Regions from separate parts of the Desulfitobacterium elongatum genome, predicted to be linked through region 3. Evidence: riboswitches for the same ligand, from Rfam matches in the RefSeq annotation. Region 3 holds a riboswitch; each other region holds the start of a gene.
What was found. A riboswitch is a leader RNA that binds a small molecule or an ion and turns the genes downstream of it on or off. The one in region 3 is predicted to bind S-adenosylmethionine.

Region 1: another riboswitch for S-adenosylmethionine. It lies ahead of metH (methionine synthase); the one in region 3 lies ahead of ACZ42W_RS17475 (homoserine dehydrogenase).
Region 2: another riboswitch for S-adenosylmethionine. It lies ahead of ACZ42W_RS20860 (methionine ABC transporter ATP-binding protein); the one in region 3 lies ahead of ACZ42W_RS17475 (homoserine dehydrogenase).
Region 4: another riboswitch for S-adenosylmethionine. It lies ahead of metA (homoserine O-acetyltransferase MetA); the one in region 3 lies ahead of ACZ42W_RS17475 (homoserine dehydrogenase).

What each region holds. Positions count from the first base shown of each region.
Region 1 covers NZ_AP038772.1:3,885,166-3,892,980, forward strand. Annotated here, with positions in the region: gene ACZ42W_RS18420 (response regulator) at 11-715, shown strand; gene ACZ42W_RS18425 (bifunctional homocysteine S-methyltransferase/methylenetetrahydrofolate reductase) at 795-2,744, opposite strand; gene ACZ42W_RS18430 (vitamin B12 dependent-methionine synthase activation domain-containing protein) at 2,878-3,705, opposite strand; gene metH (methionine synthase) at 3,709-6,222, opposite strand; SAM riboswitch class I at 6,339-6,463, opposite strand; gene ACZ42W_RS18440 (hypothetical protein) at 6,551-6,727, opposite strand; gene ACZ42W_RS18445 (PAS domain S-box protein) at 6,749-7,815, opposite strand, start outside.
Region 2 covers NZ_AP038772.1:4,431,737-4,439,551, forward strand. Annotated here, with positions in the region: gene ACZ42W_RS20845 (acetyl-CoA acetyltransferase) at 1-485, opposite strand, end outside; gene ACZ42W_RS20850 (hydroxymethylglutaryl-CoA synthase family protein) at 482-1,924, opposite strand; gene ACZ42W_RS20855 (PucR family transcriptional regulator) at 2,209-3,819, shown strand; SAM riboswitch class I at 4,241-4,345, shown strand; gene ACZ42W_RS20860 (methionine ABC transporter ATP-binding protein) at 4,424-5,437, shown strand; gene ACZ42W_RS20865 (methionine ABC transporter permease) at 5,427-6,101, shown strand; gene ACZ42W_RS20870 (MetQ/NlpA family ABC transporter substrate-binding protein) at 6,122-6,952, shown strand; gene ACZ42W_RS20875 (iron-containing alcohol dehydrogenase family protein) at 7,106-7,815, shown strand, end outside.
Region 3 covers NZ_AP038772.1:3,685,899-3,693,713, forward strand. Annotated here, with positions in the region: gene ACZ42W_RS17465 (Tex family protein) at 1-915, opposite strand, end outside; gene ACZ42W_RS17470 (MFS transporter) at 1,032-2,225, opposite strand; gene ACZ42W_RS17475 (homoserine dehydrogenase) at 2,370-3,395, opposite strand; SAM riboswitch class I at 3,520-3,621, opposite strand; gene ACZ42W_RS17480 (two-component system sensor histidine kinase NtrB) at 3,642-4,829, opposite strand; gene ACZ42W_RS17485 (sigma-54-dependent transcriptional regulator) at 4,832-6,202, opposite strand; gene larE (ATP-dependent sacrificial sulfur transferase LarE) at 6,703-7,497, opposite strand.
Region 4 covers NZ_AP038772.1:321,463-329,277, forward strand. Annotated here, with positions in the region: gene queD (6-carboxytetrahydropterin synthase QueD) at 1-18, shown strand, start outside; gene ACZ42W_RS01475 (7-carboxy-7-deazaguanine synthase QueE) at 11-613, shown strand; gene ACZ42W_RS01480 (exodeoxyribonuclease III) at 703-1,455, shown strand; gene ACZ42W_RS01485 (futalosine hydrolase) at 1,561-2,478, shown strand; gene ACZ42W_RS01490 (1,4-dihydroxy-6-naphthoate synthase) at 2,475-3,317, shown strand; gene ACZ42W_RS01495 (hypothetical protein) at 3,512-3,637, opposite strand; SAM riboswitch class I at 4,030-4,135, shown strand; gene metA (homoserine O-acetyltransferase MetA) at 4,204-5,121, shown strand; gene ACZ42W_RS01505 (HDIG domain-containing metalloprotein) at 5,210-5,800, shown strand; gene ACZ42W_RS01510 (DoxX family protein) at 6,249-6,800, shown strand; gene serC (3-phosphoserine/phosphohydroxythreonine transaminase) at 7,574-7,815, shown strand, end outside.

The sequences.
Region 1 (7,815 bases), 200 kb from region 3:
AGGGTGAAATATGAAAGAACGTTTAAAAGTGATGTTGGTTGATGATGAAGTAAGTATACGTAAAATAGTAGAACTTCTTGTTCAAAAAGAGGGATATGACTTTTGTTATGCTCCAGATGGCGAAAAGGCTTTACAGATGTTTTGTCCTGAAAATCCAGACCTAATCATTCTCGATGTCATGCTTCCAGAAATAGACGGATTTGAAGTTTGCCGAAGAATTCGGCAAACAAGTAATGTTCCCATTATTTTACTCTCGGCTAAAGGTGATATTGTCGATAAGAGTGTAGGCTTTAATATGGGCGCAGATGATTATATAACTAAGCCATTCAGTCCCGTAGAGGTGGCTTTACGGATGAAGGCAATATTTCGTAGAGCTGATCTAAAGAAAGAAGCAGAAATTTCTCCTGAGAATAAAGATCGCATCGTGGTTAAGGAATTAGAAATTAACAATAAAAGCTTTGAAGTCTATGTCCGAGGACAAAAGGTAGATTTGACCTCAAAAGAATTCGAACTTCTATCCTTTATGGCAAACCATCCAGGACAGGTGTTTACGAGAAAGCAACTTTTCGATAATCTGTGGGGAGAAAAGTATTTAGGAGATTCGGGAACCATTACTGTTTTTATAAGAAAAGTCCGAGAAAAGATTGAGTTAGACCCAGCCCATCCTGAGTATGTACTTACCGTATGGGGCGTAGGCTACAAATTTTGCTGCTAGGAAAAGACCCGTTTGCATCATAAACTGCAAACGGGTCTTTCCTTTGAGCCTAGCTTAAATAGGGCATTAACCATCTTACTTATTTCACCGAGCTTCTCAAGCTCAAACGCTGCGTAGACTTCTTCCTGACATACTCGGTTAATTCCGTCGTCATCTCATAATAGTTAAACGGAGTAATAAGATAGATTCCATTGAACCGTTTCATTGCCTGATCGAGGAGTTTCTTGCTCATGGCAATCCCTTCAATCCTAGCTTCCTCCCCTTTGAGCCCATGCATACGTCTCAAGGCTTCGTTAGAGAGGCTTATCCCTGGAACTTCATTATGAAGAAACTCTGCATTGCGTTGACTGGTCAGTGGCATGACCCCTATGAATATTGGGATAGGAATATACTTTGTTCCCTCATGGATTTGTTCAAGAATTTCTTCATCATAGATTGGCTGAGTCATGACGAAGTCTGCTCCCGCCTCAACTTTGCGTTCAAGGCGCTTAATGGCAGCATCAAAATTTCGTACATAGGGATTAAAGGCCGTACCCACTGTAAAATTCGCTTTGTTGTCAAGCGGCTGACCCGAAAAAGAGATTCCTTCATTTAATTGTTTGGTCATCCGGATGAGATCAAAAGAGCTCACGTCAAAAACTGAACTGGCACCCGGTAAATCACCAAATCGAGAAGGATCACCGGTGATGACGAGAATCTGATCAATCCCCAAGGCGTGAAGTCCCATAAGGTGAGATTGTTGACCAATCAGATTACGGTCACGGCACGCCACATGAAGGAGCGGCTCAATACCGTAGCGTTCTTTCATCAGTGCTCCCAAGGCCATATTGCTCATCCGGACGTTCGCAAGAGAATTGTCTGCCAAAGTAACTGCTGCTGCACCTGCTTGATAAAGAGCCTGACATCCGCGAAAGAAATCTTCCGTTTCCAAGTCTTTTGGGGGATCGAGCTCTACGATCACTGTAGGCCCTTCCCTGCCTTGATCGAGGATTGTCTTTTCAGGAGAAACCCCTCTTTCGATTGGGTTTGCCCTACAAGCAAATGCCTGCATTGTCTTTTGATTTTGCCTCTTACTCTGCCCTTGCCCGCCTTGATCCGGATTTCTTCCTTTGGATGTTTCTTGGCTTGATTCGATTGGGTTCACCCGCGGTACCGGAGAAAGCGCTTTCCAAGCGTCTGTTATGGCCCGAATATGCTCGGGTGTAGTTCCACAACATCCCCCAATAATTCGAACTCCCTGCTCCCGTATGCGGAGTGCATATTCGGCAAAGTATTCTGGAGAAGACTTATAGGAAAGCTTCCCATCTAGAAGTCCTAACCTTCCAGCATTCGGGAAGATCGAAATTATAGCATTTTCCGGAGTAAAACTTTGCTCCAGTGTCCTTAGCATCTCGGCAGGACCTAAACGACAATTTAAGCCAATGACATCGGCCCCTACCTTATGCAGCAACTTAAAAGCCTCACTTACTGAATAGCCGTCCCGAGTTCTTCCTACCTGCAATGTAGCAAGTTGAGCAAAAACTGGTTGTCGGGTTAAATTTCGGACAATTTGCAAGGCAAAAAGAAGTTCCTCCAAGTCTTGAAAGGTTTCAAGGATAACCCCATCGACCTTCCCCTCAAGCAAGGCAATTGTTTGCTCTTCATATTGACTCTGGTAAAGAGCAAGTCGTTCCGTCCGGATCCTCCCGGCAACAATCGAGCCAATGCTACCTAAGACATACGCCTTATTCCCTGCAGCCTCTCGGCTTATTTCCACCCCCGCCCGGATGATTTCCCCCACTTTATCTTCAAAGCCATATCGTTTCAAGGCTTCCCGATTAACCCCTAAGGTATTGGTCTCTATCAAACGAGCTCCGGCTTGAATGTACGCCTCATGAACCGAACGAATCAGTCCTGGATTTGTTAAATTTAATTCTTCATAGCAAGTTCCCACTGGAACCCCTAACTGGTAGAGAAGCGTCGCCATGGCTCCGTCAGCTACGATTAAGTTTTCTTGTAGAAAACGTCTAAATTCTTCTTCTCGTGTCATGATCTCACCCTCTAAAATTAGGAAAGATGTATTCTCGTAACACTACATCTTTCCCTTACTTTGTTCCATAATACTACCTTGTCAATACGCTACATGTTCATATGAATGTCGTCTTGATGAATATCTAGTTCCTTTAGATTACACTAAAATAGCGTGCCTCCGGATGAGCAAATACAAGTGCCGTCACAGACGCCTCCGGATCCATCATATATCCTTCAGTGAGTTCAATTCCGATCTCTTCCGGATGAATAAGTCTGAAGATTTTCTTTTGATCTTCGATATTGGGGCAGGCTGGGTAACCTAACGAAAAACGCATTCCCTGGTATCGAGCAGCCAAGCGTTCCTTCATCCTCATATCTAAAGAGTCTGGGATTCCCCAGGCATCCCGCATCAGGTGATGAAGTCTTTCAGCGAATCCCTCAGCACTCTCTAAGGCTAAAGCTTGGAGGACATAAGATCTCAGATAATCTCCCTTCTCCTTAAGCTCAGCTGCCTTCTCTCTAACTCCTAGTCCTGCCGTCACTGCGAACACTCCTATATAATCCATCTCTCCACTCTCTACTGGACGTAGAAAGTCGCTGAGACATAGATAAGGTTCTTTAACTTGTCGTGGAAAGCTAAATCTCTCGATAACTGTCAAGGATTCCTTGGGATCATAAACTAATACATCATCGCCCTCAGCCTGTGCAGGGAAAAACTGATAGATCCCCTGAGGCTTAATCCAGCCCTTTCCCTTGGCTTCCTCTAGGGTTTGCTCCACAATCCGATAGACTTCTAGTGCTTGATTATCTCCCTCTTTCAAGCGCTCTTCCACATTTCCCTTTAGACCTAAGTGCTTGCCTAAGAGTAATTTAAGGTTAAGATAGGGCTGAATATAGCTTAACGGGTAATTCTTGAAGACATGACGCTCACAATTAGGTGGAATCATCGGTGTATAGTTCCATTGATTTCTACTCTTCATTTCTCATACCTTCTTACCCAAATGCCGATTTACCAATTCTAGTCCATGCATTGCATCTCTAGCATAGAGCACTAGACCTTCATATTCAGGAGCAATCCTATTTTCGGTAAAACGAGCGGATAAGGCGGCGCCTCCTACAAGAAGGGGGATGTGTATCCCCGCCGTACGGAGATCCTGTGCTGTCACAGCCATTTGCTGGGCAGATTTCACTAATAGACCCGATAGACCGATTGCATCCGGCTTTTCCCTCTTACAAGCCTCGATGATTTGTTCAGGAGAAACTTTAATTCCCAAGTTAATAATCTCATATCCGTTATTGGAGAGAATAATTTCAAGTAGATTTTTCCCGATATCATGGACATCCCCTTTAACGGTAGCCAACAGGATCTTCCCCTTCAATGCTCCCTCGTTCTTTCCAAGATGAGGTTCTAAATAGTCTACTGCAGCTCTCATGACTTCGGCACTCTGCAAGACTTCTGCAACGATAAGCTGATTTCCGTTAAAAAGCTTTCCGACCTCATCCATTCCGGCCATTAAAGGCCCATTTATGAGCTCAAGTGCAGAATATAGTTTAAGTCCTTCTTCTAAATCAGAGATTAAGCCGTCCTTCGACCCTTCGACGATATATTGAGCTAAACGTTCTTCTACAGATAGAATCTTACCCGGATCCTTAGACGTCACACTATTTTTATTCCGATAGAACTCAGCAAAACGTGCAACACTTTCATCATTCGTATTAAATAAAAGTTCTTCGGAAAGTTGTCGTTCGGTTTCAGGGATGGACGCATACCGCTGAAGCTTCTCCGCATTCACGAGGGCATAATCCAAGCCTGCCTTTGTCGCATGATACAAAAAGACGGCATTCAAGACTTCCCTCCCGGCTGCTGGTAAGCCAAAGGAAACATTGCTAACTCCTAGAATAGTTTTGCACTCAGGGAACTCCTGCTTAATGAGCCGAATTCCTTCAATCGTCTCTTTAGCCGAACCCAGGTAGGTTTCGTCTCCTGTCGCAACAGGGAAGGTAAGTGTGTCAAAAATGATATCTTGTGTTGAGGCACCATATTCGGTCATCAATCCATAAACCCTTTTGGCAATCTCTAGCTTTCTTTCTCGGGTTAGGGCCATCCCTTTTTCATCAATCGTCCCGACAACGATAGCAGCCCCGTATCTTTTCAGAAGAGGAATAACTTCCTCGAATCGCGTTAACCCATCCTCCAGGTTAATGGAGTTAATCAGCGTTTTTCCTTGTGAGAATTTAAGTCCTAGTTCCATGACCTTCGGGTCTGTTGAGTCAATCATGAGAGGAGCCTTAACCTTTTTTACAACATAGGGTAAAAACTCGCACATATCTGTGTATTCGTCTCGATCCGGGTTCGCCAAACAAACATCGATGACTTGGGCTCCTTTCTTGGCTTGTGCTCGAGCAATCTCAGAAGCTTCATCATAGCGACCTTCCGCAATCAGATCTCGAAACTTCTTCGAACCAATGACGTTTGTCCGTTCACCCACGATAAGCGGACGATTCTCCTCTTCGACATAGACGGGTTCAAGCCCAGATACAGCACTCACCGTCCGCTGTGAAAGTGGACGAGGAGCATAATCCTTAAGCACCGCAGCCATGGCCCGGACATGTTCGGGGGTCGTTCCACAGCAACCTCCAGCCACATTGAGCCAGCCGCGCTCCGCGAAGCCAGCCATTTTCCGAGCAAGCCCTTCCGGTTCTTCATGATAATGCCCATCTTCATCCGGCAACCCGGCGTTAGGATAGCAGCTTACCCCACAGCTTGCTAATTGAGAAAGCGAACGGATGTGGTCACGCATAAATTCTGCTCCAGTTGCGCAATTAAGACCCACAGTAATCGGATCCAGATGTTCAATAGAAATATAGAAGGCTTCAATATTTTGTCCTGCAAGAGTCGTCCCCATAGGTTCGATCGTTCCCGAAATCATAATCGGAATTTTATGACCCAAGTCAGAAAAAGCCTTTTGAATTCCAACTCCGGCCGCTTTTACATTAAGTGTATCCTGGGCCGTCTCGACAATGAGGACATCCACTCCACCCTCAATCAAGGCTTTCGCCTGACGGCAATAGGCCTCACTTAAACCATCAAACGTTACTCCAGCGGTCAAGGATAGGCTCTTCGTCGTTGGACCCATAGAACCAGCGACAAAGCGTGGCTTTTCCGACGTCGAATAGGAATCAGCTACTTCTCTAGCTAGTTTTGCAGCAACTCGATTAAGTTCACTATCTTTTTCTTCCAAGGCATAATCCGCGAGAACCACGGTCGTTGCCCCGAACGTATTTGTCTCGATAATATCCGCGCCCGCTTCGAGGTACTCTTCATGGATTGAGCGGATGAGCTCAGGGCGGTTAAGATTCAAGATTTCATTACAGCCTTCGTATTCATCTCCCCCGAAATCCTTCGCGGTTAGGTTCGCTCTCTGAAGCATGGTTCCCATCGCTCCATCGAGAATGAGTATTCTCTTTTCTAGTTCCTTTTCAAATAAAGATTTCATCTCATTCTTCCTCTCCATATACAAACTTGCAAAGTGCAGCTAAGCACTGTAGATAATATGTAGAATTGCAAAAGCCTCTTCCACAACAGAAGAGGCTCACAAAATCGTTTGTAATCCTCTTATCTGCCAGAAGTAACCTTCTGCAGGAATTAGCACCATACTTAAATTCTCTCAATTTAAAAGAATTTATGCTGGTTGCCGGGTTTCATCGGGCCAGTCCCTCCACCACTCCGGATAAGAGTTTTATTGAGTTAGTATCTCGAATAAAAAGTTAAACTCATAATAACAGTTCCAAAACAGTCTGTCAATAGTACAATTCTGTACTATATCACTTCTCCGACTGGGCACACCCTCCTGCTCCTTGATTCCACTCAGAGTTATCACAAGGAAATCCAGTGTTCCCAATGTGACATTCCCGAATCGGTGAAAAATCAACTATGAAATCAAAGGGGATAAGTTGCTTACCTTGTAAACTTGATACAACGACATAAAAAGAGACCGACATGGTCTCCCTTCTAATTTCCCTTTAAAATTGCACACTTACCTTTGTCCCTTTCGGGCTTGAACGAATATCAAGGGTTGCTTTATGCCTTGCAGCAATACTATAACAAATGGCCAGGCCCAAACCCGTCCCATTATCCTTTGTTGTAAAAAACGGAGTTCCAATTTTCTCTCTAATCTCACTAGGGATACCACACCCTTGGTCTTCGACCATCAGAACAACTCTTCCATGCTTTAAATAGGTAGAAATCGTAAGGACTCCATCGGCCGACATGGCTTCTAAGCCATTACGAGTAAGATTCAAAATAAGCTGGCGAAGTTCTTTCTCATCTACGTAAGAATCCGGGATATTTCCTAGCCTGATATTTACACGTTTATCTTCCATATTTGCGTGTGCATAAATGAGTGGGTAAAGAACATTGATAATCGTGTTAATATTAACTACCTTGAAATCTACGATGCGATCTCGGCTAAGTGACAAGAATTCAGAAATGATTTGATTCGCCCGATCCAGCTCCTCTATCATGAGTTGGAAGGTTTCTCTATACATAAAATTCTCCGCTTTGGCTGAAAAAACCTGCAGATACCCTCGAACTGTCGTCATAGGGTTTCGTATCTCATGTCCTATTCCCGCTGCCATTTCGCCAATTAAATTAAGCCTTTCGAGTCGTGCCATCTCCCGCTCTATATGTTTCTTCTCAGTTATATCTTGGACGACCATGAGAAAACAGGTCTGTGTTTCTATTTGAACCGCTTCTGCAGAAAGAAGTCCAATCCTCTCTTTTCCAGATTTTGTGGTCATTCTTATATCCCAATTAAGAACTACGCCATTTTCTCTCAAGCACTTTTGAATCTTTTCTTGATCCGCTTCGTCTATTAAAGATGTAAAATCTAATAATCGCGTATCTAAAATTTCACTTCGTTCATACCCTAAGGTCTCTGTGAAGGCGTCATTAACATCAAGAACAAGCATCTCTTCCAGTGATAAGATCAACATAAGAGTAGGGCTCGCCTTAAATGCTTTGACAAATAGCTCCTCAGACGATTGACGAGCGTACTCCGATTTTTTACGTTCTAGAGCACTAAAAATGA
Region 2 (7,815 bases), 750 kb from region 3:
GCAAGCATCATTCGACCTTCTTCATAGGTTAAACCGTATTGTTCAAAGTAACGGGTTGCGATTAAGGCGAACGATCCCGGAGCCGTGCGTCTGGCCTCTAAAACCGGGCTCATTCCTCTACCAGCCCCAAGACCGGCATAACCCGTATCCTTAAGTTTTTCGGCACCCAGCGCCATCACCACGTTGTATGCACCACTCGCCACCGCCATACACGCTTCGATCAAAGCGATATGTCCCGAAGTGCAGTAATTTTCATTTCGTATAATAGGGATGTTGGACAGCTTCAGCGTATCGGCCACAGCAGTACCTGCAACGCCATGCGCAAAACCGTTTCCATAAAAAACGGCTTCAATATCCTTTGGCCCCACGCCTGCATCTTCATAAGCCTCATAAGCAGCTTCAATCATTAAATCGTCAATACCACAATCCCAACGCTCTCCAAACTTCGAGCAGCCCATACCAACGATAGCTACTTTGTCCTTCATAACTCCACCCCTCCGTGCTTCCTAATTGGTCTAAATTTCCAATAATAGTTATTAAAGTCTCCCAGGGTATTGATCTTTCTAAAGGTAAACTCCACGTCCATGCCAACTTTTATTTCAGACTGCTCAAAATCTGTCATATTTAAATAATAGCGAACCCCTTCTTGATCCTCTGCAACCGTTTGAACAACAACGGGGTCATCGCTGCGCCCCGCCAGCTTATCGATAGAATAGGTGAATACCTTTGCAGTTTTACCGGATTTGCAGACGATCTCATATTCATCCTTCGCCCCACATTGGTGGCAAACTCTGTTGACTGGGAATATCTCCGCTCCGCATTTTGTACATTTGCTTCCCATAAACCGTAGATAGGTGTCCTGTTCCCGCCAATACATCGCTGTGGAAGCAGGAATCTTAAAGGGTTCTCCGGGAACTGCAGTTAAGATTCCGCGAAAGGAAAGAAATCTACCGTAATCTTCAAATTTCTTCCTGTTTTCCAGATACTTATGAAGGGTGGGCATTCTTTTGATCATATTAATGTTAGAAGTAACCGTAAACACAAATACATCGGCACCATTTCCATAAGAGGCCAAAAGGATTCTGTCATCGGGCTTAGCTTCCTCCAAGGCAGCGGCTAATAGCAATAGTGGCTGCGCCGTTCCACAGTCGCCGACATTCATCATCAAATTATCTTGAACCTGTATCTCATTGAACCCCAATTTTTTAGCAAGCTGAAGGTTCTCCTTAAATCCTGGACTTGTAAAAACAACTTTGGATATGTCCTCTTGGGCCAGCCCTGCTTTCTTTAAAGCATCTTTGACGGCCAACGACATCGCAGTCATATAGCCTTTTTCCGTTACGAATCTTTGTTCCGCATTGTTGATGAACTTTTCCTGACTATTTCTCCAGACATCCGTAATCTCATTGTTAACAGTGGAAAAGCACACTACTTCAGCAATCACATTTTCCGTACCGATTACAACCGCTGCCGCAGCATCACCGAACAACTGCTCCTGGCTTGATTTCGGATAACCGTTTCGGCAGTCTGCAGCCGTGACAAGTGCTTGTCCGGACGATTGCGCCAAGACCGCATCCACGGCGGCTTTCAGTGCACTTGTTCCCGATCGCATGGAGTTTGCGAAGTCCGTCGTAAACACATCGTGGCTTAAATCACATACGGTGGCGATCAAGCTCGCATGGGACTTTTCTGCATACGGTGCGGTAGTTGACGCAAAATACAAGGCACCGATATCATTTCTGTCAACAAAACGAAAACAGTCTATCGCCGCCTCCACAGCCATGGTTACGCTGTCTTCGTCGGAATTGGCCATGCTTCTCTCACCCTTAAGACCGCGCGCACCCCATGCTCTTGCTATCATATTCCGATCCATCGAGTAATACGGAATATATGCTCCAATTGATGTAATACCAACATTCGTCATCGTAAACCAACCTCCTTTGAATCTTTTTTTGTGTATTGATTACATTTCTATTTTGATGACTTGATTAAATTTTATCGAAATCTTACAGTGGTGTCTTCCTTGAAAGCTTCTAAGTAAAGCATGATTCTTTCCTAGTTTTCTACGAATATTCAGAATTGACGTATATCGTTCTCCTATGCTAGTCTAAGTTAATATAGGAAAACTTTAATAAGGGAAACTTCAGCGACTTCCGCTGCACACAATGCTTTTTAAACAAAGATAAAAAGAAGCATGGGAGGCAAAAAATGAGTATCCATGTTTCAGATCTCTGCAATCTAGAAATATTTAAGAATGAAATCCATTTAATCGCCGGCGCAGACGGACTGGGACGTGAACTTCAATATATAACCGTATTGGAAGTTCCTGACTTTGCAGACAAAAACCTGGGTAACGGTCTGTTGGTTTTGACAACCTTTTACACTTATCGGGATAACCTTGAGCTTATTCCAGAGGTTGTTACTAAACTTGCAAAAAAGAACATCAGCGGAATTATCCTGAAAATTAACCGCTTTATCGACAAGGTTCCGAAAAGCATCATAAAGATTGCAGAAGAATATAAACTGCCCTTATTTGTAATCAGTGATAAGGATTTGCCTTTTAGAGATATTATTTCTGCCGTCACTTCAGAGATCATTAATTACCAATTCAATATAATTAAAGGGATCAATGAACAACATGAACAACTTTATCGCGCTGTTTTATGCGGCGAAAAGCTTGACTATTTCATCAAGATCATTGGAAAACATTTAGAAGGCAACTGTGCTTGTCTATCTGCCTGTTGGGAAATACTGGCGCAGTATCCCGAAACGAATACCGAACCTTTAGAAGATATAAAAGCCTTAATTCTGGGAGAAGAAATAATCAATAAAAAGAAGTTGGTTCGTAACGGCTTAGCTTATATATCAATTAAAAATTATTTTGTATTTCCATGCCTAGCTCATAACAACATCATAGGTTATTTCCTCTTGCAAAAAGACGCACAAATCAACGAACGCGAATTGTTGTTTATCCAACAGATGGTTTCATTTATATCCATCAAGTTGCTCGAAAAGCAGCTTGTCTTAGAAACTGAACAGCGCATGACCACCGCTATCATTGATGAGCTTCTGTTCCATCATTCTGATGAAGATATTGTTCGTGATCGACTACAACTTCTAGGGGTTATTCCAAACACAAACTACTATGTTCTGGTTTTGACCTCTAAGTCGAAAATAAAGCAGGAAAGCCCGTATATTTTCCGTTCAAGGCTGCAATCAATCTCTCGTTATATACAAGCTCTTTTCCCAAAAAGCTTGGTTCATTCAGTTGCAGATGGATATATGGCTTTTGTTTCTTTTCCAAGCACATCGTGTCATATGAGGGAAGACACCATGAGAAGTGTATTGGATAATTTGTCTGAACTCTCCGAAATAAAAAACCATATGTATATTGGGTGTAGTATGATTGAAACCGATTTAACCGGAATCCCTCATTGTTACGAGGCGGCAAAGCAAGCGATTCGGTTTGGAAAAGCATTTTTTCCTGATCAATCCATTCACGTTTATAGAGATTACCTCGAAATACGTATGGCTTCCCACATGCTCAATACCGATGAGCATACATTCTTAAAGCGAAATGTAATTCTTCCTCTAGAAAATTATGATAAAAAGTATCAAACAGAGCTTTTTCTTACCTTGGAAAAGTGTCTTACCATTGGTACATTGGAAAAAGCTGCTGCTGATCTGCATATTCATCCCAGCACATTACGTTATCGTCTTCAAAAGATAGCAGACTTGACAAATATTGATTACTTTACAACGCAGGGGAAATACATATTAAACACCGCATATATCCTCGCTAAACTTGGGTCATATTAGAACAAAAACCGGAGCTTCCATAATTGGAACCTCCGGTTTTTGTAGAGAAACTTTAGTTTTGAGATCAGCCAGACTCCCGACATCCGCTCTGAAGAAGACGCCTGAGTCCATCTATATCCAGCTCATCAAACCGTTTGAATCACCTCTGCCTGCGGCGTACCCGTCTTCGCATTACGGACATTATGAGCTAATTTGACAAAAAAGTTTTGCATCTTTAGACGGGCCACAACATGAAACGATGTCCCGTCCCCTTATTACGTGTTCCCCTTCCTCTCTGCAAGGTATCACTTGGAAGATATCTATTTTAAAGAAATCTATTGACATTACTTCTGTTATGTAATAGTATAAATCCAATCAATAGCTAAGTGTAAATAGTCGTATAGGAATACTTAGTATTATTTTACAACTAAATATAGAGTTATCCTTATTCAGAGTGACCGAGGGACTGGCCCTATGACGTCCGGCAACCCCCTATTTGGGAAGGTGCTAAATCCTGCAGAATGACTAACATTCTGAAAGATAAGTCGAAACAGAGATATTTTCGATGTCCCTTTCAGTTTGAAAGGGACATTTTTTAAACTACTGATAAAAAGGAGGGAATGATATGATTGAAATTCGTAATCTCTCAAAGGTTTATGATACAAAGAATGGAACAGTAAAGGGAGTCGATAATGTGTCCTTGACTGTTCAAGAAGGTGAAGTTTTTGGAATCGTTGGTTACTCAGGCGCTGGAAAAAGTTCATTGATTCGCTGTATTAACCTGTTAGAAAGGCCAACCTCAGGGAGCATTTTCGTTAACGGGAAGGATCTTACTTCCTTAAACAGTGAAGACCTACGCCGTGCACGCTTAAAAATAGGGATGATTTTTCAGCATTTCTATTTGATCAGTCAAAAAACGGTGTTTGAGAACGTAGCATTTTCCCTTAAAGCTGCTAAAGTACCGACAGTGAAAATTAAAGAGAGAGTTGAAGAACTCCTCGAAATGGTCGGTCTAGCCGACAAAAGAGATGTCTATCCTTCACAGCTGAGCGGAGGACAAAAACAAAGGGTAGGTATCGCTCGTGCCCTTGCTAATAATCCCACTGTACTTTTATGTGATGAAGCCACTTCAGCCCTAGACCCGACGACGACAAAATCAATCCTAAATTTATTAAAAAAGATTAATACAGAGCTTAATATAACGATTGTTTTGATCACTCATGAAATGAACGTTGTGAAGGAAATTTGCGACCGAATGGCAATCATGCAAGACGGAAAAGTTATCGAAGAAGGCTCTGTCTATGATATATTTGCAAACCCGAAAGCCGAACTCACCAAAGAATTCATAGCGAGTGTTGTTTCCTTCGAAATCCCAGAGGTTATCTTAGAGAGCTGCAAAGGACCAATTATCAAGGTGACCTTCAAGGGAGAGGTCGCTGGAGAGGGTGTCATTTCCGATACGCTCCAGAAATTTAACGTTCACGGTAATTTCCTCCATGGTTCCATTGAATATATTCAAGAATTGCCGCTTGGCATCTTTATTATGGAACTAAACGGGCAAAAGGAAGAAATCGCAAAGGCCCTACAGTATATCGAAAGCAGGGCAGTACAAGTGGAGGTGTTACAAAATGGGCTTTGAATTTAATCATTTTGTAGAACTTATCCCTGAAATCAATTCAGCGTTTATTCAAACCATCTATATGATTTCCATCTCCTTGGTTGTCGCGATTTTAATTGGCTTGCCCATCGGAATCTTCTTATATATCACTGACAAAGGCTTGTTCTTGGAAAATCGGGTGCTTCAAAATGTTTTAGGATTTGTCGTTAATTTGGTACGATCGATTCCGTTCATCATTTTACTTGTCGCACTCATTCCCTTGACAGACTTTCTAGTGGGTACGACCATCGGCCCTACTGCAGCAAGTGTTTCCCTTTCTGTTGCTGCAATTCCATTTTTTGCACGTATCGTGGAAACGGCTTTACGTGAGATTGATAAAGGAGTCATTGAGGCTGCGATAGCCGCTGGTGCAACTCCCTGGATGATCATCAAGGAAGTGCTGCTCCTCGAAGCTAGATCCGGAATTATTTCTGGTGTTACCTTAACACTCATTAGTTTGATTGGTTTTTCGGCCATGGCCGGTACAGTTGGCGGTGGCGGAATAGGTGATTTGGCCATTCGCTTCGGCTATTATCGCTATGACAACACTATCATGATTTCAACCGTTTTGATTTTAGTTATTTTAGTTCAGCTTATCCAATTTGCTGGTGATTTTATTGCCAAAGTTGTAGATAAAAGAAAATAAGAAGAAAGAGGGAAGATAAGATGAGAAAATGGTTAACCGTATTGACTTTACTTTTAGTGGTAGGAGTTTTAACCGCTTGCGGCAGTAGCAAAAGTGGTGGACAAACGGCAAGCACAACATCCAAAGAAATCAAATTTGGTGCTACTGCTGGTCCTTACAGTGACATGGTGACAAAAGCCATTAAACCTGGTTTAGAAAAATTGGGCTATACCGTAAAAGTTGTTGAGTTCAGCGATTACATCCAACCCAATAAAGCATTGAATAATGGCGATATTCAAGCCAATCTATTCCAGCACACAATTTACATGGAAAACTTTGAAAAAGAGAATAAGATGGATTTAACGGCCTTGATCTCCGTTCCAACAGCACCCATGGGCATTTATTCAAAGACCTATAAATCACTCGATGAAGTTAAAACGGGAGCAACTGTTAGTATTCCTAATGACCCTACCAATGCTGCCCGTGCTTTTAATACTCTACAAGATAAAGGGATAATTAAAGTAAATAAAGATGCGAATCCACTAAAGGTTTCAGAGAAAGATATCGTTGAAAATCCAAAGAAATTAGTATTCAAACCGCTTGAATCCGGTCAACTTCCTCGTTCTGTGGACAGCGTAGATCTAGCAGCCGTACCTGGAAACTTTGCACTTGCTGCTAAAATGAACTTGCTTGATGCCTTAGCCCTTGAAAATATGCTTGATCCTTATCGTAATATTGTCGCTGTAACAGCTAGCAATGAAGGTTCACAAATTGCTAAAGATATAAAAGCCGTTATCGAATCTCCAGAATTTGTGAAAGTCATTGATACAGAATTTAAAGGTTTCGGAAAACCAAGCTGGATGAAAAAATAAGACTTAATAAAGACTAATTTGGGCAGTCTTCCCTAACCTGTTGTTTAGATTGGGGAATACTGCCCGTTTTCTAAGATATAGAGAACTTTCTTCAGGTGGAGTTTTGATTCCATCCTTATCGGGAAAATCTTAGCTAAGGAATGAGTGATAACTATGGAAAGCTTTTCAGTACATGGAGCACCAAGTGAATACATTTTAAATGAAGGTATTTTAGAACACCTAGAATCTAAGCTATTGGATCGAGGATTTGAAAAAGTCCTCGTGGTTCATGGGGAAAAGTCCTGGCAGGCGGCAAAGACATTTTGGCCAGAGTTCAGCAAGATTAAATCTGAAGACTACACGTATGGTGGCGATTGCTCTATCACTGAAATTGAAACGGTAAAAGAAATCATCAATAGAAATTCCTATGATGCACTCATCGCGGTAGGTGGTGGAAAAGTACTCGATCTAGTAAAAGCAGCAAGCCATTTGGCACATAAGGCCTTTGTCCTCGTTCCTACACTCGCCTCTAATTGTTCTCCCTGGACGCCACTTAGTGTCATTTACGATGAATCTGGAGCCTTTATTCGTTATGACATTTTTCCAGAAAGCGCTAGTCTCGTATTAATCGAGCCTAGAATTCTAGTCAATGCGCCGATTAACCTGCTTACCGCCGGTATCGGTGATACACTTGCAAAATGGTATGAAGCAGATGTCCAAATATCAATTATTGATAACAAACCTGTGCCTTTACAAATTTCCCACTATGCTGCTAGACAATGTAAAGATATATTACTTCAACATTCAGAAGGGGCAATAAAAGCAGCTGAAACAGGCATTCTAAACGATGACTTCGTTAAAGTTGTTGAGACTATTATCGTTCT
Region 3 (7,815 bases):
AAGGAGAAGTTGCCGTAAATTAGCAGCGAAAACCTTAATTGCTTGTTCCTCTGCTTTTTCCATGAGTTCAGCTCGAACTTCACGTTCAATGGAGGGAGCAATTAAGCGTTTATAGGAGTCTTCTGCTGCGTTGGCTACGAGTGCAGAGGAGGGTCCTTGCTTTACAAACACTTGGTTAATCAAGGCGAGGACTTGCTCTGGTGGTACTTCAACCTTCACTGTCAGAAACTCCTCTTTTTCTCCTCGATTCAGAGCAAGAATTCGGTGCGGGGGAATTCTTCTTACGGGCTCCCGATAGTCATAATACATCTCATAAGGAGAACGTTCCTCCGCTTTCTTTCCTGCAGTAACTAGGTCGGCCAGTCGAAACGTTGCTTCCCGAATCCGTTTGCGCATCGTGGCATTATCAGAGATCATCTCCGCTATAATATCCGACGCTCCACTCAAGGCCTCTTCACTGTTTTCTACCCCAAGTTCTGGGTTAATATACTTTTTAGCCTCTTCTACGGGTTGACCCTTGGGATATTGTTCCATAATCCATAGTGCCAGTGGTTCTAGGCCCTTTTCTTTGGCCACAGTAGCCCGTGTCCGACGTTTCTGCTTATATGGACGGTAGAGATCTTCCACTTCTTGAAGAATCTTTGCCTTTTGGATTTGATTCGCAAGTTCTTCCGTTAATTTTCCTTGCTCATCAATCAGTCGAAGGACTTCCCCTTTACGTTGCTCTAAATTCCGTAAATACTCTAAACGCTCGACGATGCTACGTAGAGCATTTTCATCGAGTTCCCCAGTAGCCTCTTTACGATATCGAGCTATAAAAGGAATTGTATTCCCTGCATCGAGAAGTTGAATCGCTTCTTTTACTTGATTCGGACGTAAGCCGATTTCTTGTGCAATCTGTTGAGTAAATTCCAAAGGTTAATACCTCCTATGTAGGAAACTAACAAGTTCTCAATTTTTTATTATAACATCCTTTTCCTAAAAAGCTAAAGAAAGAAAATAGAGCAGGCCACTTTAAGCCTGCTCATCGACTACTCGGTTCTACTCATTAACTCTTCTTTTTCTACACGTTTAAGCTTATAGAGGTGCATCGAGGTGATAAGAAGCAATCCCCAAAGGACAAAGACATACCCTTTCTGTCCCCCGATATCATACCCAATTGCTCCAATCGTCGGTCCTAGCATTTGACCTAGAATATTGCTTGTCTGGGAAAAGCTCATGTACTGTGCGACTTCTCCTTCTTGGGCAAGTGAAGCGATATAGGGAGTATACACCGCCGCCATTAGCATCTCTGCTAGGGTCATTAACCCTAATAAAAGATAGTAGCGGATAGCTCCACCTGGGAAGAGCAGTAAGCCCCAAGCCAAGGCAGACAAAGCAATTGCTATTCGGAGAAGTTTGAAGAACGAGAAGTCCTGCGTACGATTTGTGATAAAAACCTGTCCGACGACCACTCCTGCAGTGTTGATGAGAAGGAGGTAAGATAACGTCCTTCCTTTATCCTGAAAGGCGTCATTCACGACTACTGTAAAGGATGAAAAGAGTTGGAGCTGAACCATCAAAAAAAACACACCAGTAGTCACGGCCCATAGAAGTTGTCGATCTCTCTTCAACAATTTAAAAGCCCTCAGTGGATTTTTCATTTGGTTTGTCAAAATTTCATGCTTTTTTAAAGTCCTTCCCGTCTCACGCATAAGAAGCACCGTAAAACCCGTGAGCAGATACGCGACTATCGTACCGAGAATTGCTAACTCACGATGCGTAAAAAAGAGTAAACTGCCGACAAGAGGGCCAAGCGCAAAGCCCAAGTTTGCCATCATCCTGAGGATAGCAAAAGCTTCACGGTGACGATCCCGAGGGATGACTTCAGTGACCATCGCCATGGCTGCAGGACGATAAAAGTTGGAAAGGATTAGAAATAAGACATATCCCGCATACACCCATATAAAATTCGAATTCAACATTAGAGTAAGCACTAAGCCTGAGCCTACGAGAGAAAAAAGCATAATAGGCTTTCGACCGTAATAATCAGCCAATACCCCTCCCCAGGAGGTGCTAAACAGTTGAAAAAATTGAGGGAGTGCTGTCATGAGAGTAACCACCCAAGTCGGGAAGCCGCCTTCTTGCTTAAGGTATATCAACATGAAGGGGATAAACATAGAGCGACCAAATCCCGTAAGAAAATCCCCGAAAACCCTTAGCCAAAAGTCCATAGGAAACCGCATTTTGTTTTGCCTCACTTTAACATCTGATGATTAGAACAAAAACTATAATTTCGGCAACCTAGGAAGCTTTTCCTCCCACTGAATAACATTTTTCACTGACTACTGCTTCTTCCTCATTAGCAGAGTTTATCTTAACTGAAGATTTTACTTGGCAATAATTTCAACCCGCTGTTCGAGTAAAACCCTTTGTGCCACCTCTAACACATCGGATAACACTGCTCCACCCGTCGCTAAACCACCCGCACCAGGTCCCTTCCAGAACAAATTTCCGACCAGATGTGTTCTTAAGGATAATCCATTATCCACACCAGAAACTTGACTTAAGACATCATTTACGGGGAGCCACTCCAAACCAACCTTGGCCTTTATCCGTTCAAGTCCCACGAAATCTAAAGCTTCAGGATAGAGCAAAGAAGCCTTAGCCACTAATTTGGGGACACACCCTATTTTCTTTTGTTCCTCGATTTCTTCAGCGCTCACATCCTGAATTCCTGTGATATCAACGTCTTCAACCCGGATATTTATGTCAAAACATTCACGGCAAAGAATGACGAGTTTACAGGCAGCATCAAGTCCACTGACATCCATCGTCGGATCACTCTCAGCATAACCCGCTCTTTGTGCATCCAACAGTGCCTCTTCATATCCTTTTCCGGATTCAGCCATTTGCGTAAGGATAAAATTCGTAGTTCCATTTAAAATCCCACGTAGTTCTTCGACTCGATCCCCCAAAAGCCCATGCTGAATCGTTCTGAGGATCGGAATACCACCGAGTACACTTCCCTCGTAAAGCAACCGGACACCCTTCTTATAGGCAATTTCCTGTAATTCAACACCGTGAATTGCCAGCAAAAGTTTGTTTGCAGTAACTACATGCTTACCATTCAGAAGAGCCTGCTTGACATAGGAATACGTGGGGTGCTCATTTCCCATAACTTCAACGATTACGTTAATGTCCGGGTCCTGAAGGATATCTCCAGAATTCTTTGTTAAGGTAATGCCTTCGATTTCCCGTTCTTTAGTTAAATCGCGGACCAAAGCTTTCGTGATCTGGAGATTTCTCCCTAGATCCAGAACAATTTTATCTGAATGAGACAGTATCCCTTTCACCAGCCCTTGACCCACTGTTCCAAAGCCTAATAGTCCGATACGCACCGATTTTTCTTGCATAAACTCTTCCTCCCCCATCCATCTATCCGTCAAACAAGGTGACGATTCTATCCCATGTGTTGATTCGGAAGAATAAGAAAAGCCCTTCCATTCCAAGGAAGAGCTCTAACGTCATATGATCGTTCACTCATCTTCCAGGAATAATCCTGCAGGAATTAGCACCTCTGCCAAATAGGCCGGTTGCTGGGTTTCATCGGGCCAGTCCCTCCACCACTCTGGATGAGAAATATTCAATTTCTAAAACTATTATATGACAGGGGACAAATTAATGTCAATAGTTGTAGGTAAGGTTGTCGCTGCAGTGATTGGCAATAAAACCTCAGCCCTAACCCCACCTGACGATACGTTCGTTAAGGTAATCCTTCCTCGGTGCTGTTGAAGAATCCGATGAACTATGGAAAGACCTAACCCCGTTCCTTTTTCCTTTGTTGTATAAAAGGGATTGAACATATTGGCTATCACCTCGGCAGAAATTCCTGGACCTTGATCTGTAATGGCAAAGCCCACCCCTTCTTCGTTCCGTATCCCCTCGATGATAATTCTACCTCTCGGATTTTCGCTCTCCTTCTGGGCCTCTAAAGCGTTTATCAGTAGATTGAGTATCACTTGTTTCATCTGATCCCTATCCACCTCGACTGTAATTCCCACGACATCAGTAATTCTCAGTTCAAGAACCAGCCCTGCCTCTTCAATCAAAGGCTTCACGGTATCTGAACCCTCTTGTAGTAGTTCACTCAGACGAACAACTTGCCAGTTAGGTTCTTTCGGACGTGCAAAGCTCAAGAACTCCGTCAGCAATCGATTCAGTCTGTTTGTTTCTTCTTGCAAGACACGGCAATATTCAGAAACCGCTTGATCCCCAGACTTTTCCCTAGCAAGGAGTTGGATAGTCACCCGAATGATTCCCAAAGGGTTTCTGATTTCATGGGCTAAGCCCGCACTCAGCTGGCCTAGGGCTGTTAATCGTTCACTACGGCGAATCTCCGCCTCGAGACGCTGGCGTTCTTGGGCTTCTACTTCTAACTTCCTAACTAAGTCTTCCTTTACATCGAGCGCTTTCTTCAGATTCTGAGTTGCCTTCCTCTCTTGATCCACCAGAAAGCCTGTAAACCATCCAAAACCATTAATAAGAAGGATCTCTACCCACTGGGTATATTTCGCTTCTGTACTCATGGACATTTGATAGTCTGCCATAAACGGGAGAAACAAAACAGTGATAATTAATCCACTTCCGATTCCGCCAAAAGGTCCGAAGCGTATGGCAGCATAAATAACCGGAATATAGTAGCCAAACTGGAGAAGTAAATGGTAATCGACTGAATAGTGATAACTCGTATAGTGAATCCCTGTTAGCACAGAAATAAGCCCACTAATAATAAGTAAATCAAGGATAGTTCTTAACGGAAGCTTTCGTAACCCAAGATTCTTCGGCACGATCAATCCCTCCTGCTTTTTTGCCGGTCAATTCCGTGCTTCTCCAATCGGTAGAGAAAAGCATGCCGAGATAAGCCAAGGAGTTGTGCCGCATGCGTTTGATTCCCTTCCGCACGCTCTAAAGCTTGCTCCAGAAGAGATTTTTCCAATTCCTCTAGAGATATTCCTTCGGAAGGTAAGTTCAGCGGTTGATTTGCCCCTCCACGCTTCTCTTGCCTTAGCAAATCAGGTACCCACTCTACTCCAATCTCTTGATCTGGGCAAATAATAACCATTCGCTCCACAATATTTTGAAGTTCACGGACATTCCCGGGCCATTCGTAGCAAATAAACCTCTCTATGACCTCATCGCTAAATTTTTTCAGCGTCCCTGTGGGACTTAACTTCTGAAGAAAATGCTGAACTAAAAGCGGAATATCTTCTATCCTTTCCCTTAAAGGAGGAAGGTTAATTGGGAATACGCTCAGACGATAGTATAAATCTTCGCGGAAGCGCCCCTCCTTAGTTTCTGTCAAAAGATCTTTATTCGTTGCCGCGATAATTCGAACATCCACCTTAAGTGTCTTTACTCCGCCAACCCTTTCAAACGTACGTTCTTGGAGTACTCTTAACATCTTGGCCTGCACCCCAGGAGAGAGCTCACCGATTTCATCTAGGAAGAGCGTGCCACCATCAGCTAACTCAAAACGCCCTGCTTTACGGGCATGTGCTCCTGTAAAAGCTCCTTTCTCATGTCCAAACAGTTCGCTCTCCATAAGTGACTCAGGAAGGGCGGCACAATTCACCCGGATTAAGGGGCCTTCCCGGCGAGTGCTAGATGAATATATAGCATGTGCGACGAGTTCTTTGCCCGTACCCGACTCCCCTTGGAGAAGGACAGTCGCCGAGGTCGGAGCAACTCTTTCCACCAAGTTTAACACGGATTTCATGGGAGCACTGCGCCCTACCATTTGCTCCCATCCATGTTGCTCAGTGACTTCCTGCTTCAGATAGTTCACTTGTTGTCGCAGTGTCCTCAGTTCAAAGGCCTTGTCGACTGCCATAAGCAGTTCATCGATATCAAAAGGCTTCATGATATAGTCATAAGCTCCAAGTTTCATAGCCTCAACAGCCGTGGCCGTACTTCCATGGGCGGTCATCATAATAACCTGTAGCTCTGGAACTATGGTTTTGACTTCTCTTAAAACTTCAATTCCATCCATCTTCGGCATTTTTAAATCGAGCAAAATCAAATCAGGACGATCTTCTTGGATAGAATTAAGTGCCTCCTGCCCATTTTCAGCAGTTATTACCTCATAACCTACTTCCGAAAGCGCCTTGTCCAAGGCCCATCTCATATTCGCTTCATCATCAGCTATAAGAATTCTCTTCATATATCTCCACGTACCTTTCATATCAAGTGATTCTTAGCTTCAGATGGAGTTTGCCTAAGAGGAATACTTACTCCATCTGAAGCTAAGAATCACTTATCCAGGATTTAGCGCCACTTATCTCCCTCTTAAGAAGCGGGAGTCTTAGTGGCGATTAGTCATCGGACAAATGTACGAAATGAGGCAAGATTGTAGGTTTTCCTACAGTTATTCTTACATAAGAACCTGCAACCTACACTTAATAACTCTATAATCCTGTTAAATTCACAGCAAATCTCTGAATAAGTCAATAATATCCTTTTGGTATGTTTCTTGCAATTAAATATAGTGTCAATTCGCCGTCAATTTCTAGTAGGGTAAACTTGGAAGGGAAGTGTCAGTATGAAAGATAGTGAGACAAAAAAAGAAAGGTTTACTCCAAAACTGATGAGTAAAACCTTTCTTTATCTTATAGCTGGCACGGTGACTATTGGGCTAATAATCATCACTTATCTGTTATTAAATTAAAGGCTTTGGTTTAAGCTACCACTCCGAAAACCTTCTAGATCAAGCGTAACGTAAGTGAATCCAAGCTCTTTGAGCTTCCCTACAAGGGCCTCAGAATCGGCTTCTATGAGCTTAGAAAAATCTGCTTTGGGAACTTCCAAACGTGCTATGTCCTGATGATGTCTAACTCTCAAATTTCTGAACCCTAGCTCATTTAAGTATGTCTCTGCCTTTTCGACACGCTGTAGTTTTTCGATTGTTATTTCCTCGCCATAAGGGAAACGTGAGGAGAGGCAGGGACTTGAGGGTTTGTCCCATGTTGAGAGCCCCATTTCCTTTGAAAGCAGACGAATTTCATCTTTACTTAAGCCCGCTTCCTGTAACGGACTTCGGACACCCAATGCTCTAGCAGCCTGCATTCCCGGTCGATAATCTTTTAAATCATCCGCATTACTTCCATCGACTACCCATTGAATCTCCTTTTCTCGAGCGATACTTAGAAGCTTTGAAAACAATTCGTTTTTGCAATGAAAACAGCGATTTTTGGGATTAGAAACAAACTCCGCCTTCGCTAATTCCTCAGTCTTTATGACTTGATGTTTAGCCCCGATGACCTTAACCTGATTCATAGCGGTAGTGTAGTCTGATGTAGGCATAGTTTCAGATGAGCCAATAATAGCGAGGCATCTTTCACCTAAGACTTCATGTGCAACCTTTAAAAGAAAGGTGCTGTCAACTCCGCCAGAAAAAGCTACGATGACCGATTCCATTTCACGTATGATTTGTTTTAAATGATTCAGTTTAGATTCCATACTTAACCCCTCCGAATGTATCGAAATGTCCTCCGACTATTCCAATCTTAATACTTGGATTATAGATTATTTACTGAATCCTTTCAAGGCATCTGCACTTGTGGATCTTCTGTAATTGTATATGATTATCTGATCTCTATAAACCACAACTTGGAAATTAATCCTCCTATATAATCCTATCAAGAAAAACAAAGATATTCAATTATATTTATCTCAAACAACCGTATATGCCCGATTATATCTGTTGCAAATACTTACTCATTAGATTATCATATACGATAAGATTTTGATATCTGGTTGATTCCAACAATTAAATAT
Region 4 (7,815 bases), 1.4 Mb from region 3:
GAAGTAAGTCATGAATGATATGAACGTACGCTATCCAATCATCGAGATATTCACGAGTATTCAAGGTGAAGGATTTCATATGGGAAAGGGAGCTACTTTCATTCGTGTCGCTGGATGCAATCTACGTTGTAGTTGGTGCGATACCTCTTATTCCTTTGATATATCCAAAGCACGATGGATGTTTGCCAGAGAAATCGCGGATGAAATTCAAACTCCACATCGGCATATCGTGATTACTGGTGGGGAACCAACCTTATACGATCTTGGGCCATTAGTACAAGAGTTACATAGGATGGGTAAATATGTAGCGATAGAAACAAATGGTACCAACCCAATACCAGTGGAGTGGGATATCGATTGGATTACGGTATCACCAAAACCAAGTAGTGGGTTCGCCCTATCTTGTCATGCAGACGAGTTGAAGTATGTAGTAGATGATGAATTCAGTATTGAGGCTATAACTGACCGCACTATGCCTGAGGGAAGGATTTTTCTTCAGGTAGAAAGTGGGCGACCTGAGTCAGCTCGTAAAGGATATGATTTGATCAATCGTTATCCAGAACGTCGATTACGGATGGGAATACAACTGCATAAAGTTCTCAACGTGAGGTAATTCCAACATTATCTTTCATTCTGGTTTATCCAACAGTCATGGAAGGTAATTTTTTATGATGTGATTGTGAAGAGGAGGATTCATACTTTATGAAATTAATATCATGGAACGTTAATGGGATACGAGCTTGTGTAAAAAATGGTTTTCTGGATTTCTTTGAAAAAGAAAATGCCGATATCTTTTGTCTTCAGGAAACAAAGGTCCAGGAGGAACAGATTTCCTTTAATCTTGATGGCTATTATCAGTACTGGAATTTTGCTCAGAAAAAAGGGTACTCAGGAACAGCCATATTTTCAAAAATTGAACCTATCAATATAGTATATGGAATCGGCAAAGAGGAGCATGACCAAGAAGGCAGAGTCATAACCTTGGAGTTTGAGAACTTCTATATTGTGACGGTATATACTCCGAATTCCCAAAGAGGACTAGCTAGATTGGACTATAGGATGAAATGGGAAGAAGACTTTATAAACTATCTAAAAGGGTTAGATAGCTTAAAATCGGTTATATTTTGTGGGGATTTAAATGTAGCCCATAATGAAATAGATCTAAAAAATCCGAGCTCAAATCGAAAAAACGCTGGTTTTTCGAATGAAGAAAGAAGCAAATTTACTGAAGTGATTAACAATGGGTTTGTAGATACGTTTCGGTACTTTTATCCTGATAAGACTGAAGCCTATACCTGGTGGTCGTATATGTTTAATGCTAGAGCCAATAATGCGGGATGGCGAATCGATTACTTCTGTGTATCAGAAGGGTTGAAGGATCAGTTGAAAAATGCCGTTATATATAGTGAGGTTACAGGCTCTGATCATTGCCCAGTCGGATTAGAGATATTTTAAAAAAATGAGTGCACTTGTTTTTCTCATCAGTATCGATGAAAATCAAGTGATGTCCCGAGGACTCACTTGATTTTTATATCGGACAAAGAGTATGGAGAAAGAATAATGGATAATTCTAAATTAAAACGAAGTGTCTATCCCATGCCAGAATTCATAAGAGACGCTCTGTTAAGAGATAATTTAATTGAAGAATATAAAATGCGACCACCCTATCAACAAAACGACTATATAGGGTGGATAACAAGAGCCAAGAGACCCGAAACCGTGCAAAAAAGACTTAATCAAATGATAGCTGAATTGCAGGATGGGGATAAATATATGGGCATGGACTACAAGGCATCAAAAAAAGGACAAAATACTAGGGTTGCCAATAAAAAACGTATTCTCATCATGACGGCTGTGTCAGGAGAAAGGGAGGCAGTATTACGCGGACTAGATAGACTGCAGATTAATCAAAAGTGTGATGTCTTGCTAGCAGGAGTTGGTCCCGTGGCAGCTGCAGCGAATACAGCGAAGGTATTAGCGACGACTAAATACGAGTTGGTTATAAGTACTGGTATCGGTGGGGGTTTTATTGGCAGGGCTGAGGTCGGTTCCCTTGTGTTAGCCAATGAGATTGTTTCGGCAGATCTCGGAGCAGAGACGCCGGAAGGATTTAGGTCTTTGGATGAATTAGAATTTGGCTCCACCAAAGTTGAAGTAGAGTCTAGCTTAGTCGATCAGGTGACGGAGGCTTTGCGTGCCGCAAAGCTCCCGGTTAGCGTCGGTCCGATAATCACAGTATCTACGGTGACTGGAACAGCGGAGAGTGCTGAAGAAATGTGTAGACGCGTGCCAGGTGCTGCTGCCGAGGGGATGGAGGGGTACGGCGTTGCTCTAGCTGCTCAGATTTTCGGAGTACCTGCCTTGGAAATCCGCGCTATCTCGAACCAGGTCGGGCCAAGGGATCGGAGCGCCTGGAGAATTAAAGAAGCATTCGATGTTTTGGAAAAAGCTTATACAGTATTGGAGGAGTTACTATGAAAATTGCCTTTTCACCTTGTCCTAACGACACGTTCATTTTTCACGCATGGGTCCACGGACTCATTCCTGATGCACCGAAACTTGATGTAACTTACGCAGATATAGATATAACAAATAGTTTGGCAGCCAGCTCAAAAGGCCCGGACGTGGTAAAAATTTCGTACGCTGCACTGCCCTGGGTGTTGTCTGAATATGCTTTGTTACCTTGCGGTGGCGCCTTGGGGAGAGGATGTGGGCCACTGGTACTGACCTCAGACGAAAGCGCTGCTGATAAGGGACCAGCGGGCTTGAAGGGACGACGTGTAGCTGTGCCCAGTGAACGATCCACCGCCTACTTACTGTTTAGGCTATGGGCAGCTCAGCAAGTTCCAGGGGGCATAGGTGAAATTGTTGTTATGCCCTTCGACGAGATTATGCCTGCGGTACGCGATGGGGCAATTGACGCAGGACTAGTCATTCATGAGGCACGCTTTACATACCCTGAGTATGGTCTAAAGCTCTTGGCTGATTTAGGGAGCTGGTGGGAGTCAGATGCCGGTTTACCGATTCCACTGGGAGCGATTATTGCTCGTCGGTCCTTGGATTTGGATGCTATCTCCGGATGGATCAGAGCATCAGTTAAATATGCGTGGGCCCATCCGCAGGAGTCCCGGGAGTACGTGCTACAACACGCCCAAGAGTTGTCCAGTGAAGTGGCAAACGCTCATATCAATCTTTACGTGAATGAGTATTCCGAGGATTTAGGCGAAAAAGGATATGAGGCTATTACTGCACTCTTGAGTCGGGCCATGCAAGAGGGAATCGTACCAAAGTTTGACTTGGCAGCACTGCGTATATAAAGGAGTTATAGCAAAGAAAAAGGCCGGGATATCCGGCCTTTCGTTGTTAGAATCTCCGACGGTGACCAAAGAAGAAAAATGGGAAAAAGAAGGGAAAAAACGGGAAAAAAAACGGAAAGAATCCAAAACGCCTAAAACCAAACATACCTCAATCTCCTTTCTCTTATTCAGATTGATGCCCAAGCATCCTTAATTTAGAAGATTACGCCGAGGGCGATAAGGATCAAAATAGCAATGGCAATAATAGCTGCGCCAACACATTGACCTCCGCCCATAACAATTGGGTTGCAACATCCGCCACCATAACCCATGCCGTACAAATTGATCTCCTCCTCTCACATCAGATTAGAACTCTTTTAGAATGCAATTCCCATCGCAATAAGCAGAAGAATGATTACAACTACGATTGCGATACCTTCTAATTTCTCACCATGACGCATAACTCCATCTAACCCCACTGCCATACTTTCAACCTCCCTTCGTTAGATAGTACATAATATGCCTTGTCTTAGATAGATGTCCCAAGTGCTGTAATAATATGTAGAGATTTATTTGTTTCATAGCGAACAGTTGCCACAAACGAATGATAGGGGAAAGGGTCAAGAGTCCGGTTTTTGCTTTTGTTATAGGACAGATTGACTTAAATGAAAGAATGTAATAATATAGTAGCAATGGCTATTTTCTTTAATATCGATAATTGAATAGAATCAACTTCTTATCAAGAGTGGTGGAGGGGCTGGCCCGATGAAACCCGGCAACCGGTATTTTTAAAATACAACGGTGCCAATTCCTGCAATGGATACATTGATAGATGAGAGAGGAAATGGTGTAAATTAATCCTCTTTCGTATGAATGAGGATTTTTGTTTTGAAAGGGGAGAGTCACTTTGCCTATCAACATACCCGATGGTTTACCAGCTGCTGAAATATTAAATAATGAAGATATTTTTGTCATGAATGAGGGAAGGGCTTCACATCAGGATATTAGACCACTGAGTATCCTGATTCTCAATCTCATGCCCAATAAAATTATCACGGAAACACAAATATTGAGGCTTCTAAGCAATTCACCGTTACAAGTCGATATCACCTTACTTTATCCCGAAACGCATCGTTCCAAGAATACTCCAGAAGAATATCTGGTCAAATTCTATGATACCTTTGAGAACATTAAGGATAAGAAATTTGACGGAATGATTGTCACTGGAGCGCCAATCGAGCAGATGGATTTTGAAGAGGTTGATTTCTGGCCGGAGTTAGTGAAGATCATGGACTGGAGCCAACATCATGTTTATTCGACCCTGTACATCTGCTGGGGAGCACAAGCTGGATTGTACCATCAATTTAGTGTTCCAAAGTATTCACTTCCTGCCAAGATGTTTGGCGTTTTTCCCCATACCATTAACAGAAAGAATGTTAGGCTCTTCAGAGGGTTTGACGATATTTTCTATGTCCCCCATTCCAGGCATACGGAAGTAAGAAGGGAAGATATCGAAAAGGTTGCTGAGCTAGAGATTCTCTCTGAATCCGAGGGGTCTGGCGTCTATATAGTGGGCACAAAAGGTGGTCGGCAAATTTTTGTGACAGGCCATTCAGAATATGATCCCCTGACCTTGAAATCTGAGTACGACCGAGATATAGCAGGAGGTCTTCCTATCAACATCCCTCAAAACTATTATCCGGGGGATGATCCGAAACAACCACCGATCGTTAAGTGGAGGAGTCACTCCAATTTGCTCTTTGCAAACTGGCTCAATTACTATGTCTATCAGGAAACTCCCTATAATCTTAATGAACTTGATTAAATAAAAACACGAAATTGAGGAATGTGATCTTAGCCAGAGCAATCAAATTTCAAAGGATTAAAAATAGATTGAGAAAGAAGGAATTTCAATGCCAGATTATGAACACGATCGGGAAGCCGCATGGCAACTTCTAAGCGAATATGTCAAGAGTGAGACTCTTTTAAGACATGCCATAACAGTGGAAGCTGTCATGCGCCAATTTGCCTCCCTCTATAATGAAGATACTGAAAAATGGGGCATCATTGGACTATTACATGATATCGATTTTGAGATGTACCCTGAACAGCATTGTCACAAAACGAGGGAAATACTCGAGCCAAGGCATTTACCTGAAGAGTATATTCGGGCCATAGAAAGCCATGGTTACAAACTTGTCAACGAAGTGGAACCCATCGAAAATGTTGAAAAGGTGCTTTATACCATTGACGAACTGACAGGTCTTATTTCTGCCACGGCACTTCTTAGACCCAGTAAAAGCCTTTTTGACTTAACTGTAAAATCCGTAAAAAAGAAATGGAAGCAGAAGAGCTTCGCTGAGGGAGTCAGCCGTGAAGTCATAGAAGACGGTGCAGAAAGGCTAAAGATGGACTTGGATTATGTTATCGAGCAAACCATCAAAGGCATGCAGAACGTCGCGGCTGAAATAGGTCTAGAGGGAAACCTAGAAGCGGGGAAGTAAATAATACTGAGGAAAACTATGAGCCAGTAACTCTCTTTTAAGAGTGATACTGGCTTTAAACATTTTGGAAGAGGAATAAGAGAGTAAATATAATATGATTTTGCTAAACGTTAAAATAGTTAACGCTTTTTAAGGTGTTAACATAAATCCCGGCCTTATGTTAACTGGTTTACAACGAGTTAACATTCTAACGTTAACTAGTTTACAAATTTCGATATAATAAGCGCGTATTTATCGGGCTTTCGTGTTGGCATGCTTATTGCAATGAAAAATAATGTTATCGAAATGTTGTCTCAACGTCCTGTTATTAAATAATGAGACAACTAGATGTTAAAATTTTAAAGGAGGGATATTTGAGGGCCCATTATCTTAGTCAAGTGCTCTTATAATTTGTCTTTTAATTTGGGTTTTCTTATTTTCAGTACACTATATTGGGAGGAATTATATTATGACATCTTATTTTGATGCTTTAAAAGCAGAGATGAAGGATTGGAAAACAGCACTATTAGTGATTGTCTTTACAGTAGCAAGAGTGATTTTTGGGTATGCTTGGGTTGAAGCAGGAATAGGCAAAGCTACAACATGGCTTTCTGATGGAAAACTCAATTCGATTGGTTTAATTAAAGGAATGGTTAATAATCTAGCGGCTGCCGGCCATCCTGATCCACTGGGTATCACCCATTGGTATGGTTGGGTTGCTAATATTTTCTTCGTAAATATGATGCCTGCACTTACTGATGTCATGGTTGTTGCTTGTGAAATTGGAATTGGTTTAGTCATGATTCTAGGCTTTAAAGTATTCTGGGGTGGTTTAGTAGCGTTATTCATGAATCTCCAGTTCTTTGCTTCCGGATCCTATAATAATTTCGGTTATGTTTGGACAGACTTAGCAGTAATGAAATTCGCAAAATATGCTGAAATGATTGGCGTAAGCGGATACCTTAGTTTTAAGAAAAATCAAAAATTACTACAAACTGGTAATAAGAAGCAAGCAGCCTAATTTAATGTGATAAAGTACAACGTAAAAAGCCTTGGAGGTTAAAGCTCTAAGGCTTTTTTATATTTCTGACTTTGAGTCTTTTTCAAAAAAGTTAAAACATCTAGATGCTAAATATAAAAAAATACTAAAAGATAAAAACATGATAACTTAATTAGCGAGCTCAAACAAATTGAGTTACTCGCCAAAAATAGTCTTGACAGGATGACCTGTTATAGATTAGAATCTAAATAACCTAGAAAAATACTTAACACGATGAAGGGAAGTCCCAAGCTCAATAGTTTAGAGAGCTGACGGTTGGTGCAAGTCAGTCTACGAAGCTAAAGGATTCCATCCTGGAGTGGCCAATGATGAATTGTGACGGGTTCCGCCCGATAGCGCGGACATAAGTTGGCCGATTTGGCAACATGGGTGGCAACGCGGGAATAACCTCTCGTCCCTAATTGGGATGAGGGGTTTTTATATTTTTAAGCGTCTGTTTTCATGTACCTTTAATCGGTTAAAACTTGGGTGGCACCGCGGAATTCCCGCCCCAATGATGGGGTGGGTTTTGTTTTTCCCTAGATATCCAGTTTGATACATTTTAACAATAAATTTTTAAAAAAGGAGTATTTTATGAGAATGACCTATTCGATGGTACGAGGTCCGACTGAGAAAGACGTGGCTTCGTAAGTTCTTACAGAAATTACGGGCGAGAGAAGACTATTTAAGTAGCAAAATTTTAGTAGCGATGAGTCATTTTTAATAAAAATAGTATGAGAAAGTAGGAGATTTTCATGGCAAGAGTCTATAATTTTTCCGCGGGTCCAGCCGTATTACCAGAAGAGGTGCTAAGAGAAGCAGCAGAGGAGATGTTAGACTACAACGGTACAGGCATGTCCGTTATGGAGATGAGTCATCGCTCGAAAGCCTTCGAGAACATTATCGCAGAAGCTGAAAAGGATCTTAGAGATCTGATGAATATACCGGATAATTACAAGGTCTTATTTCTTCAAGGTGGAGGCTCACAGCAGTTTGC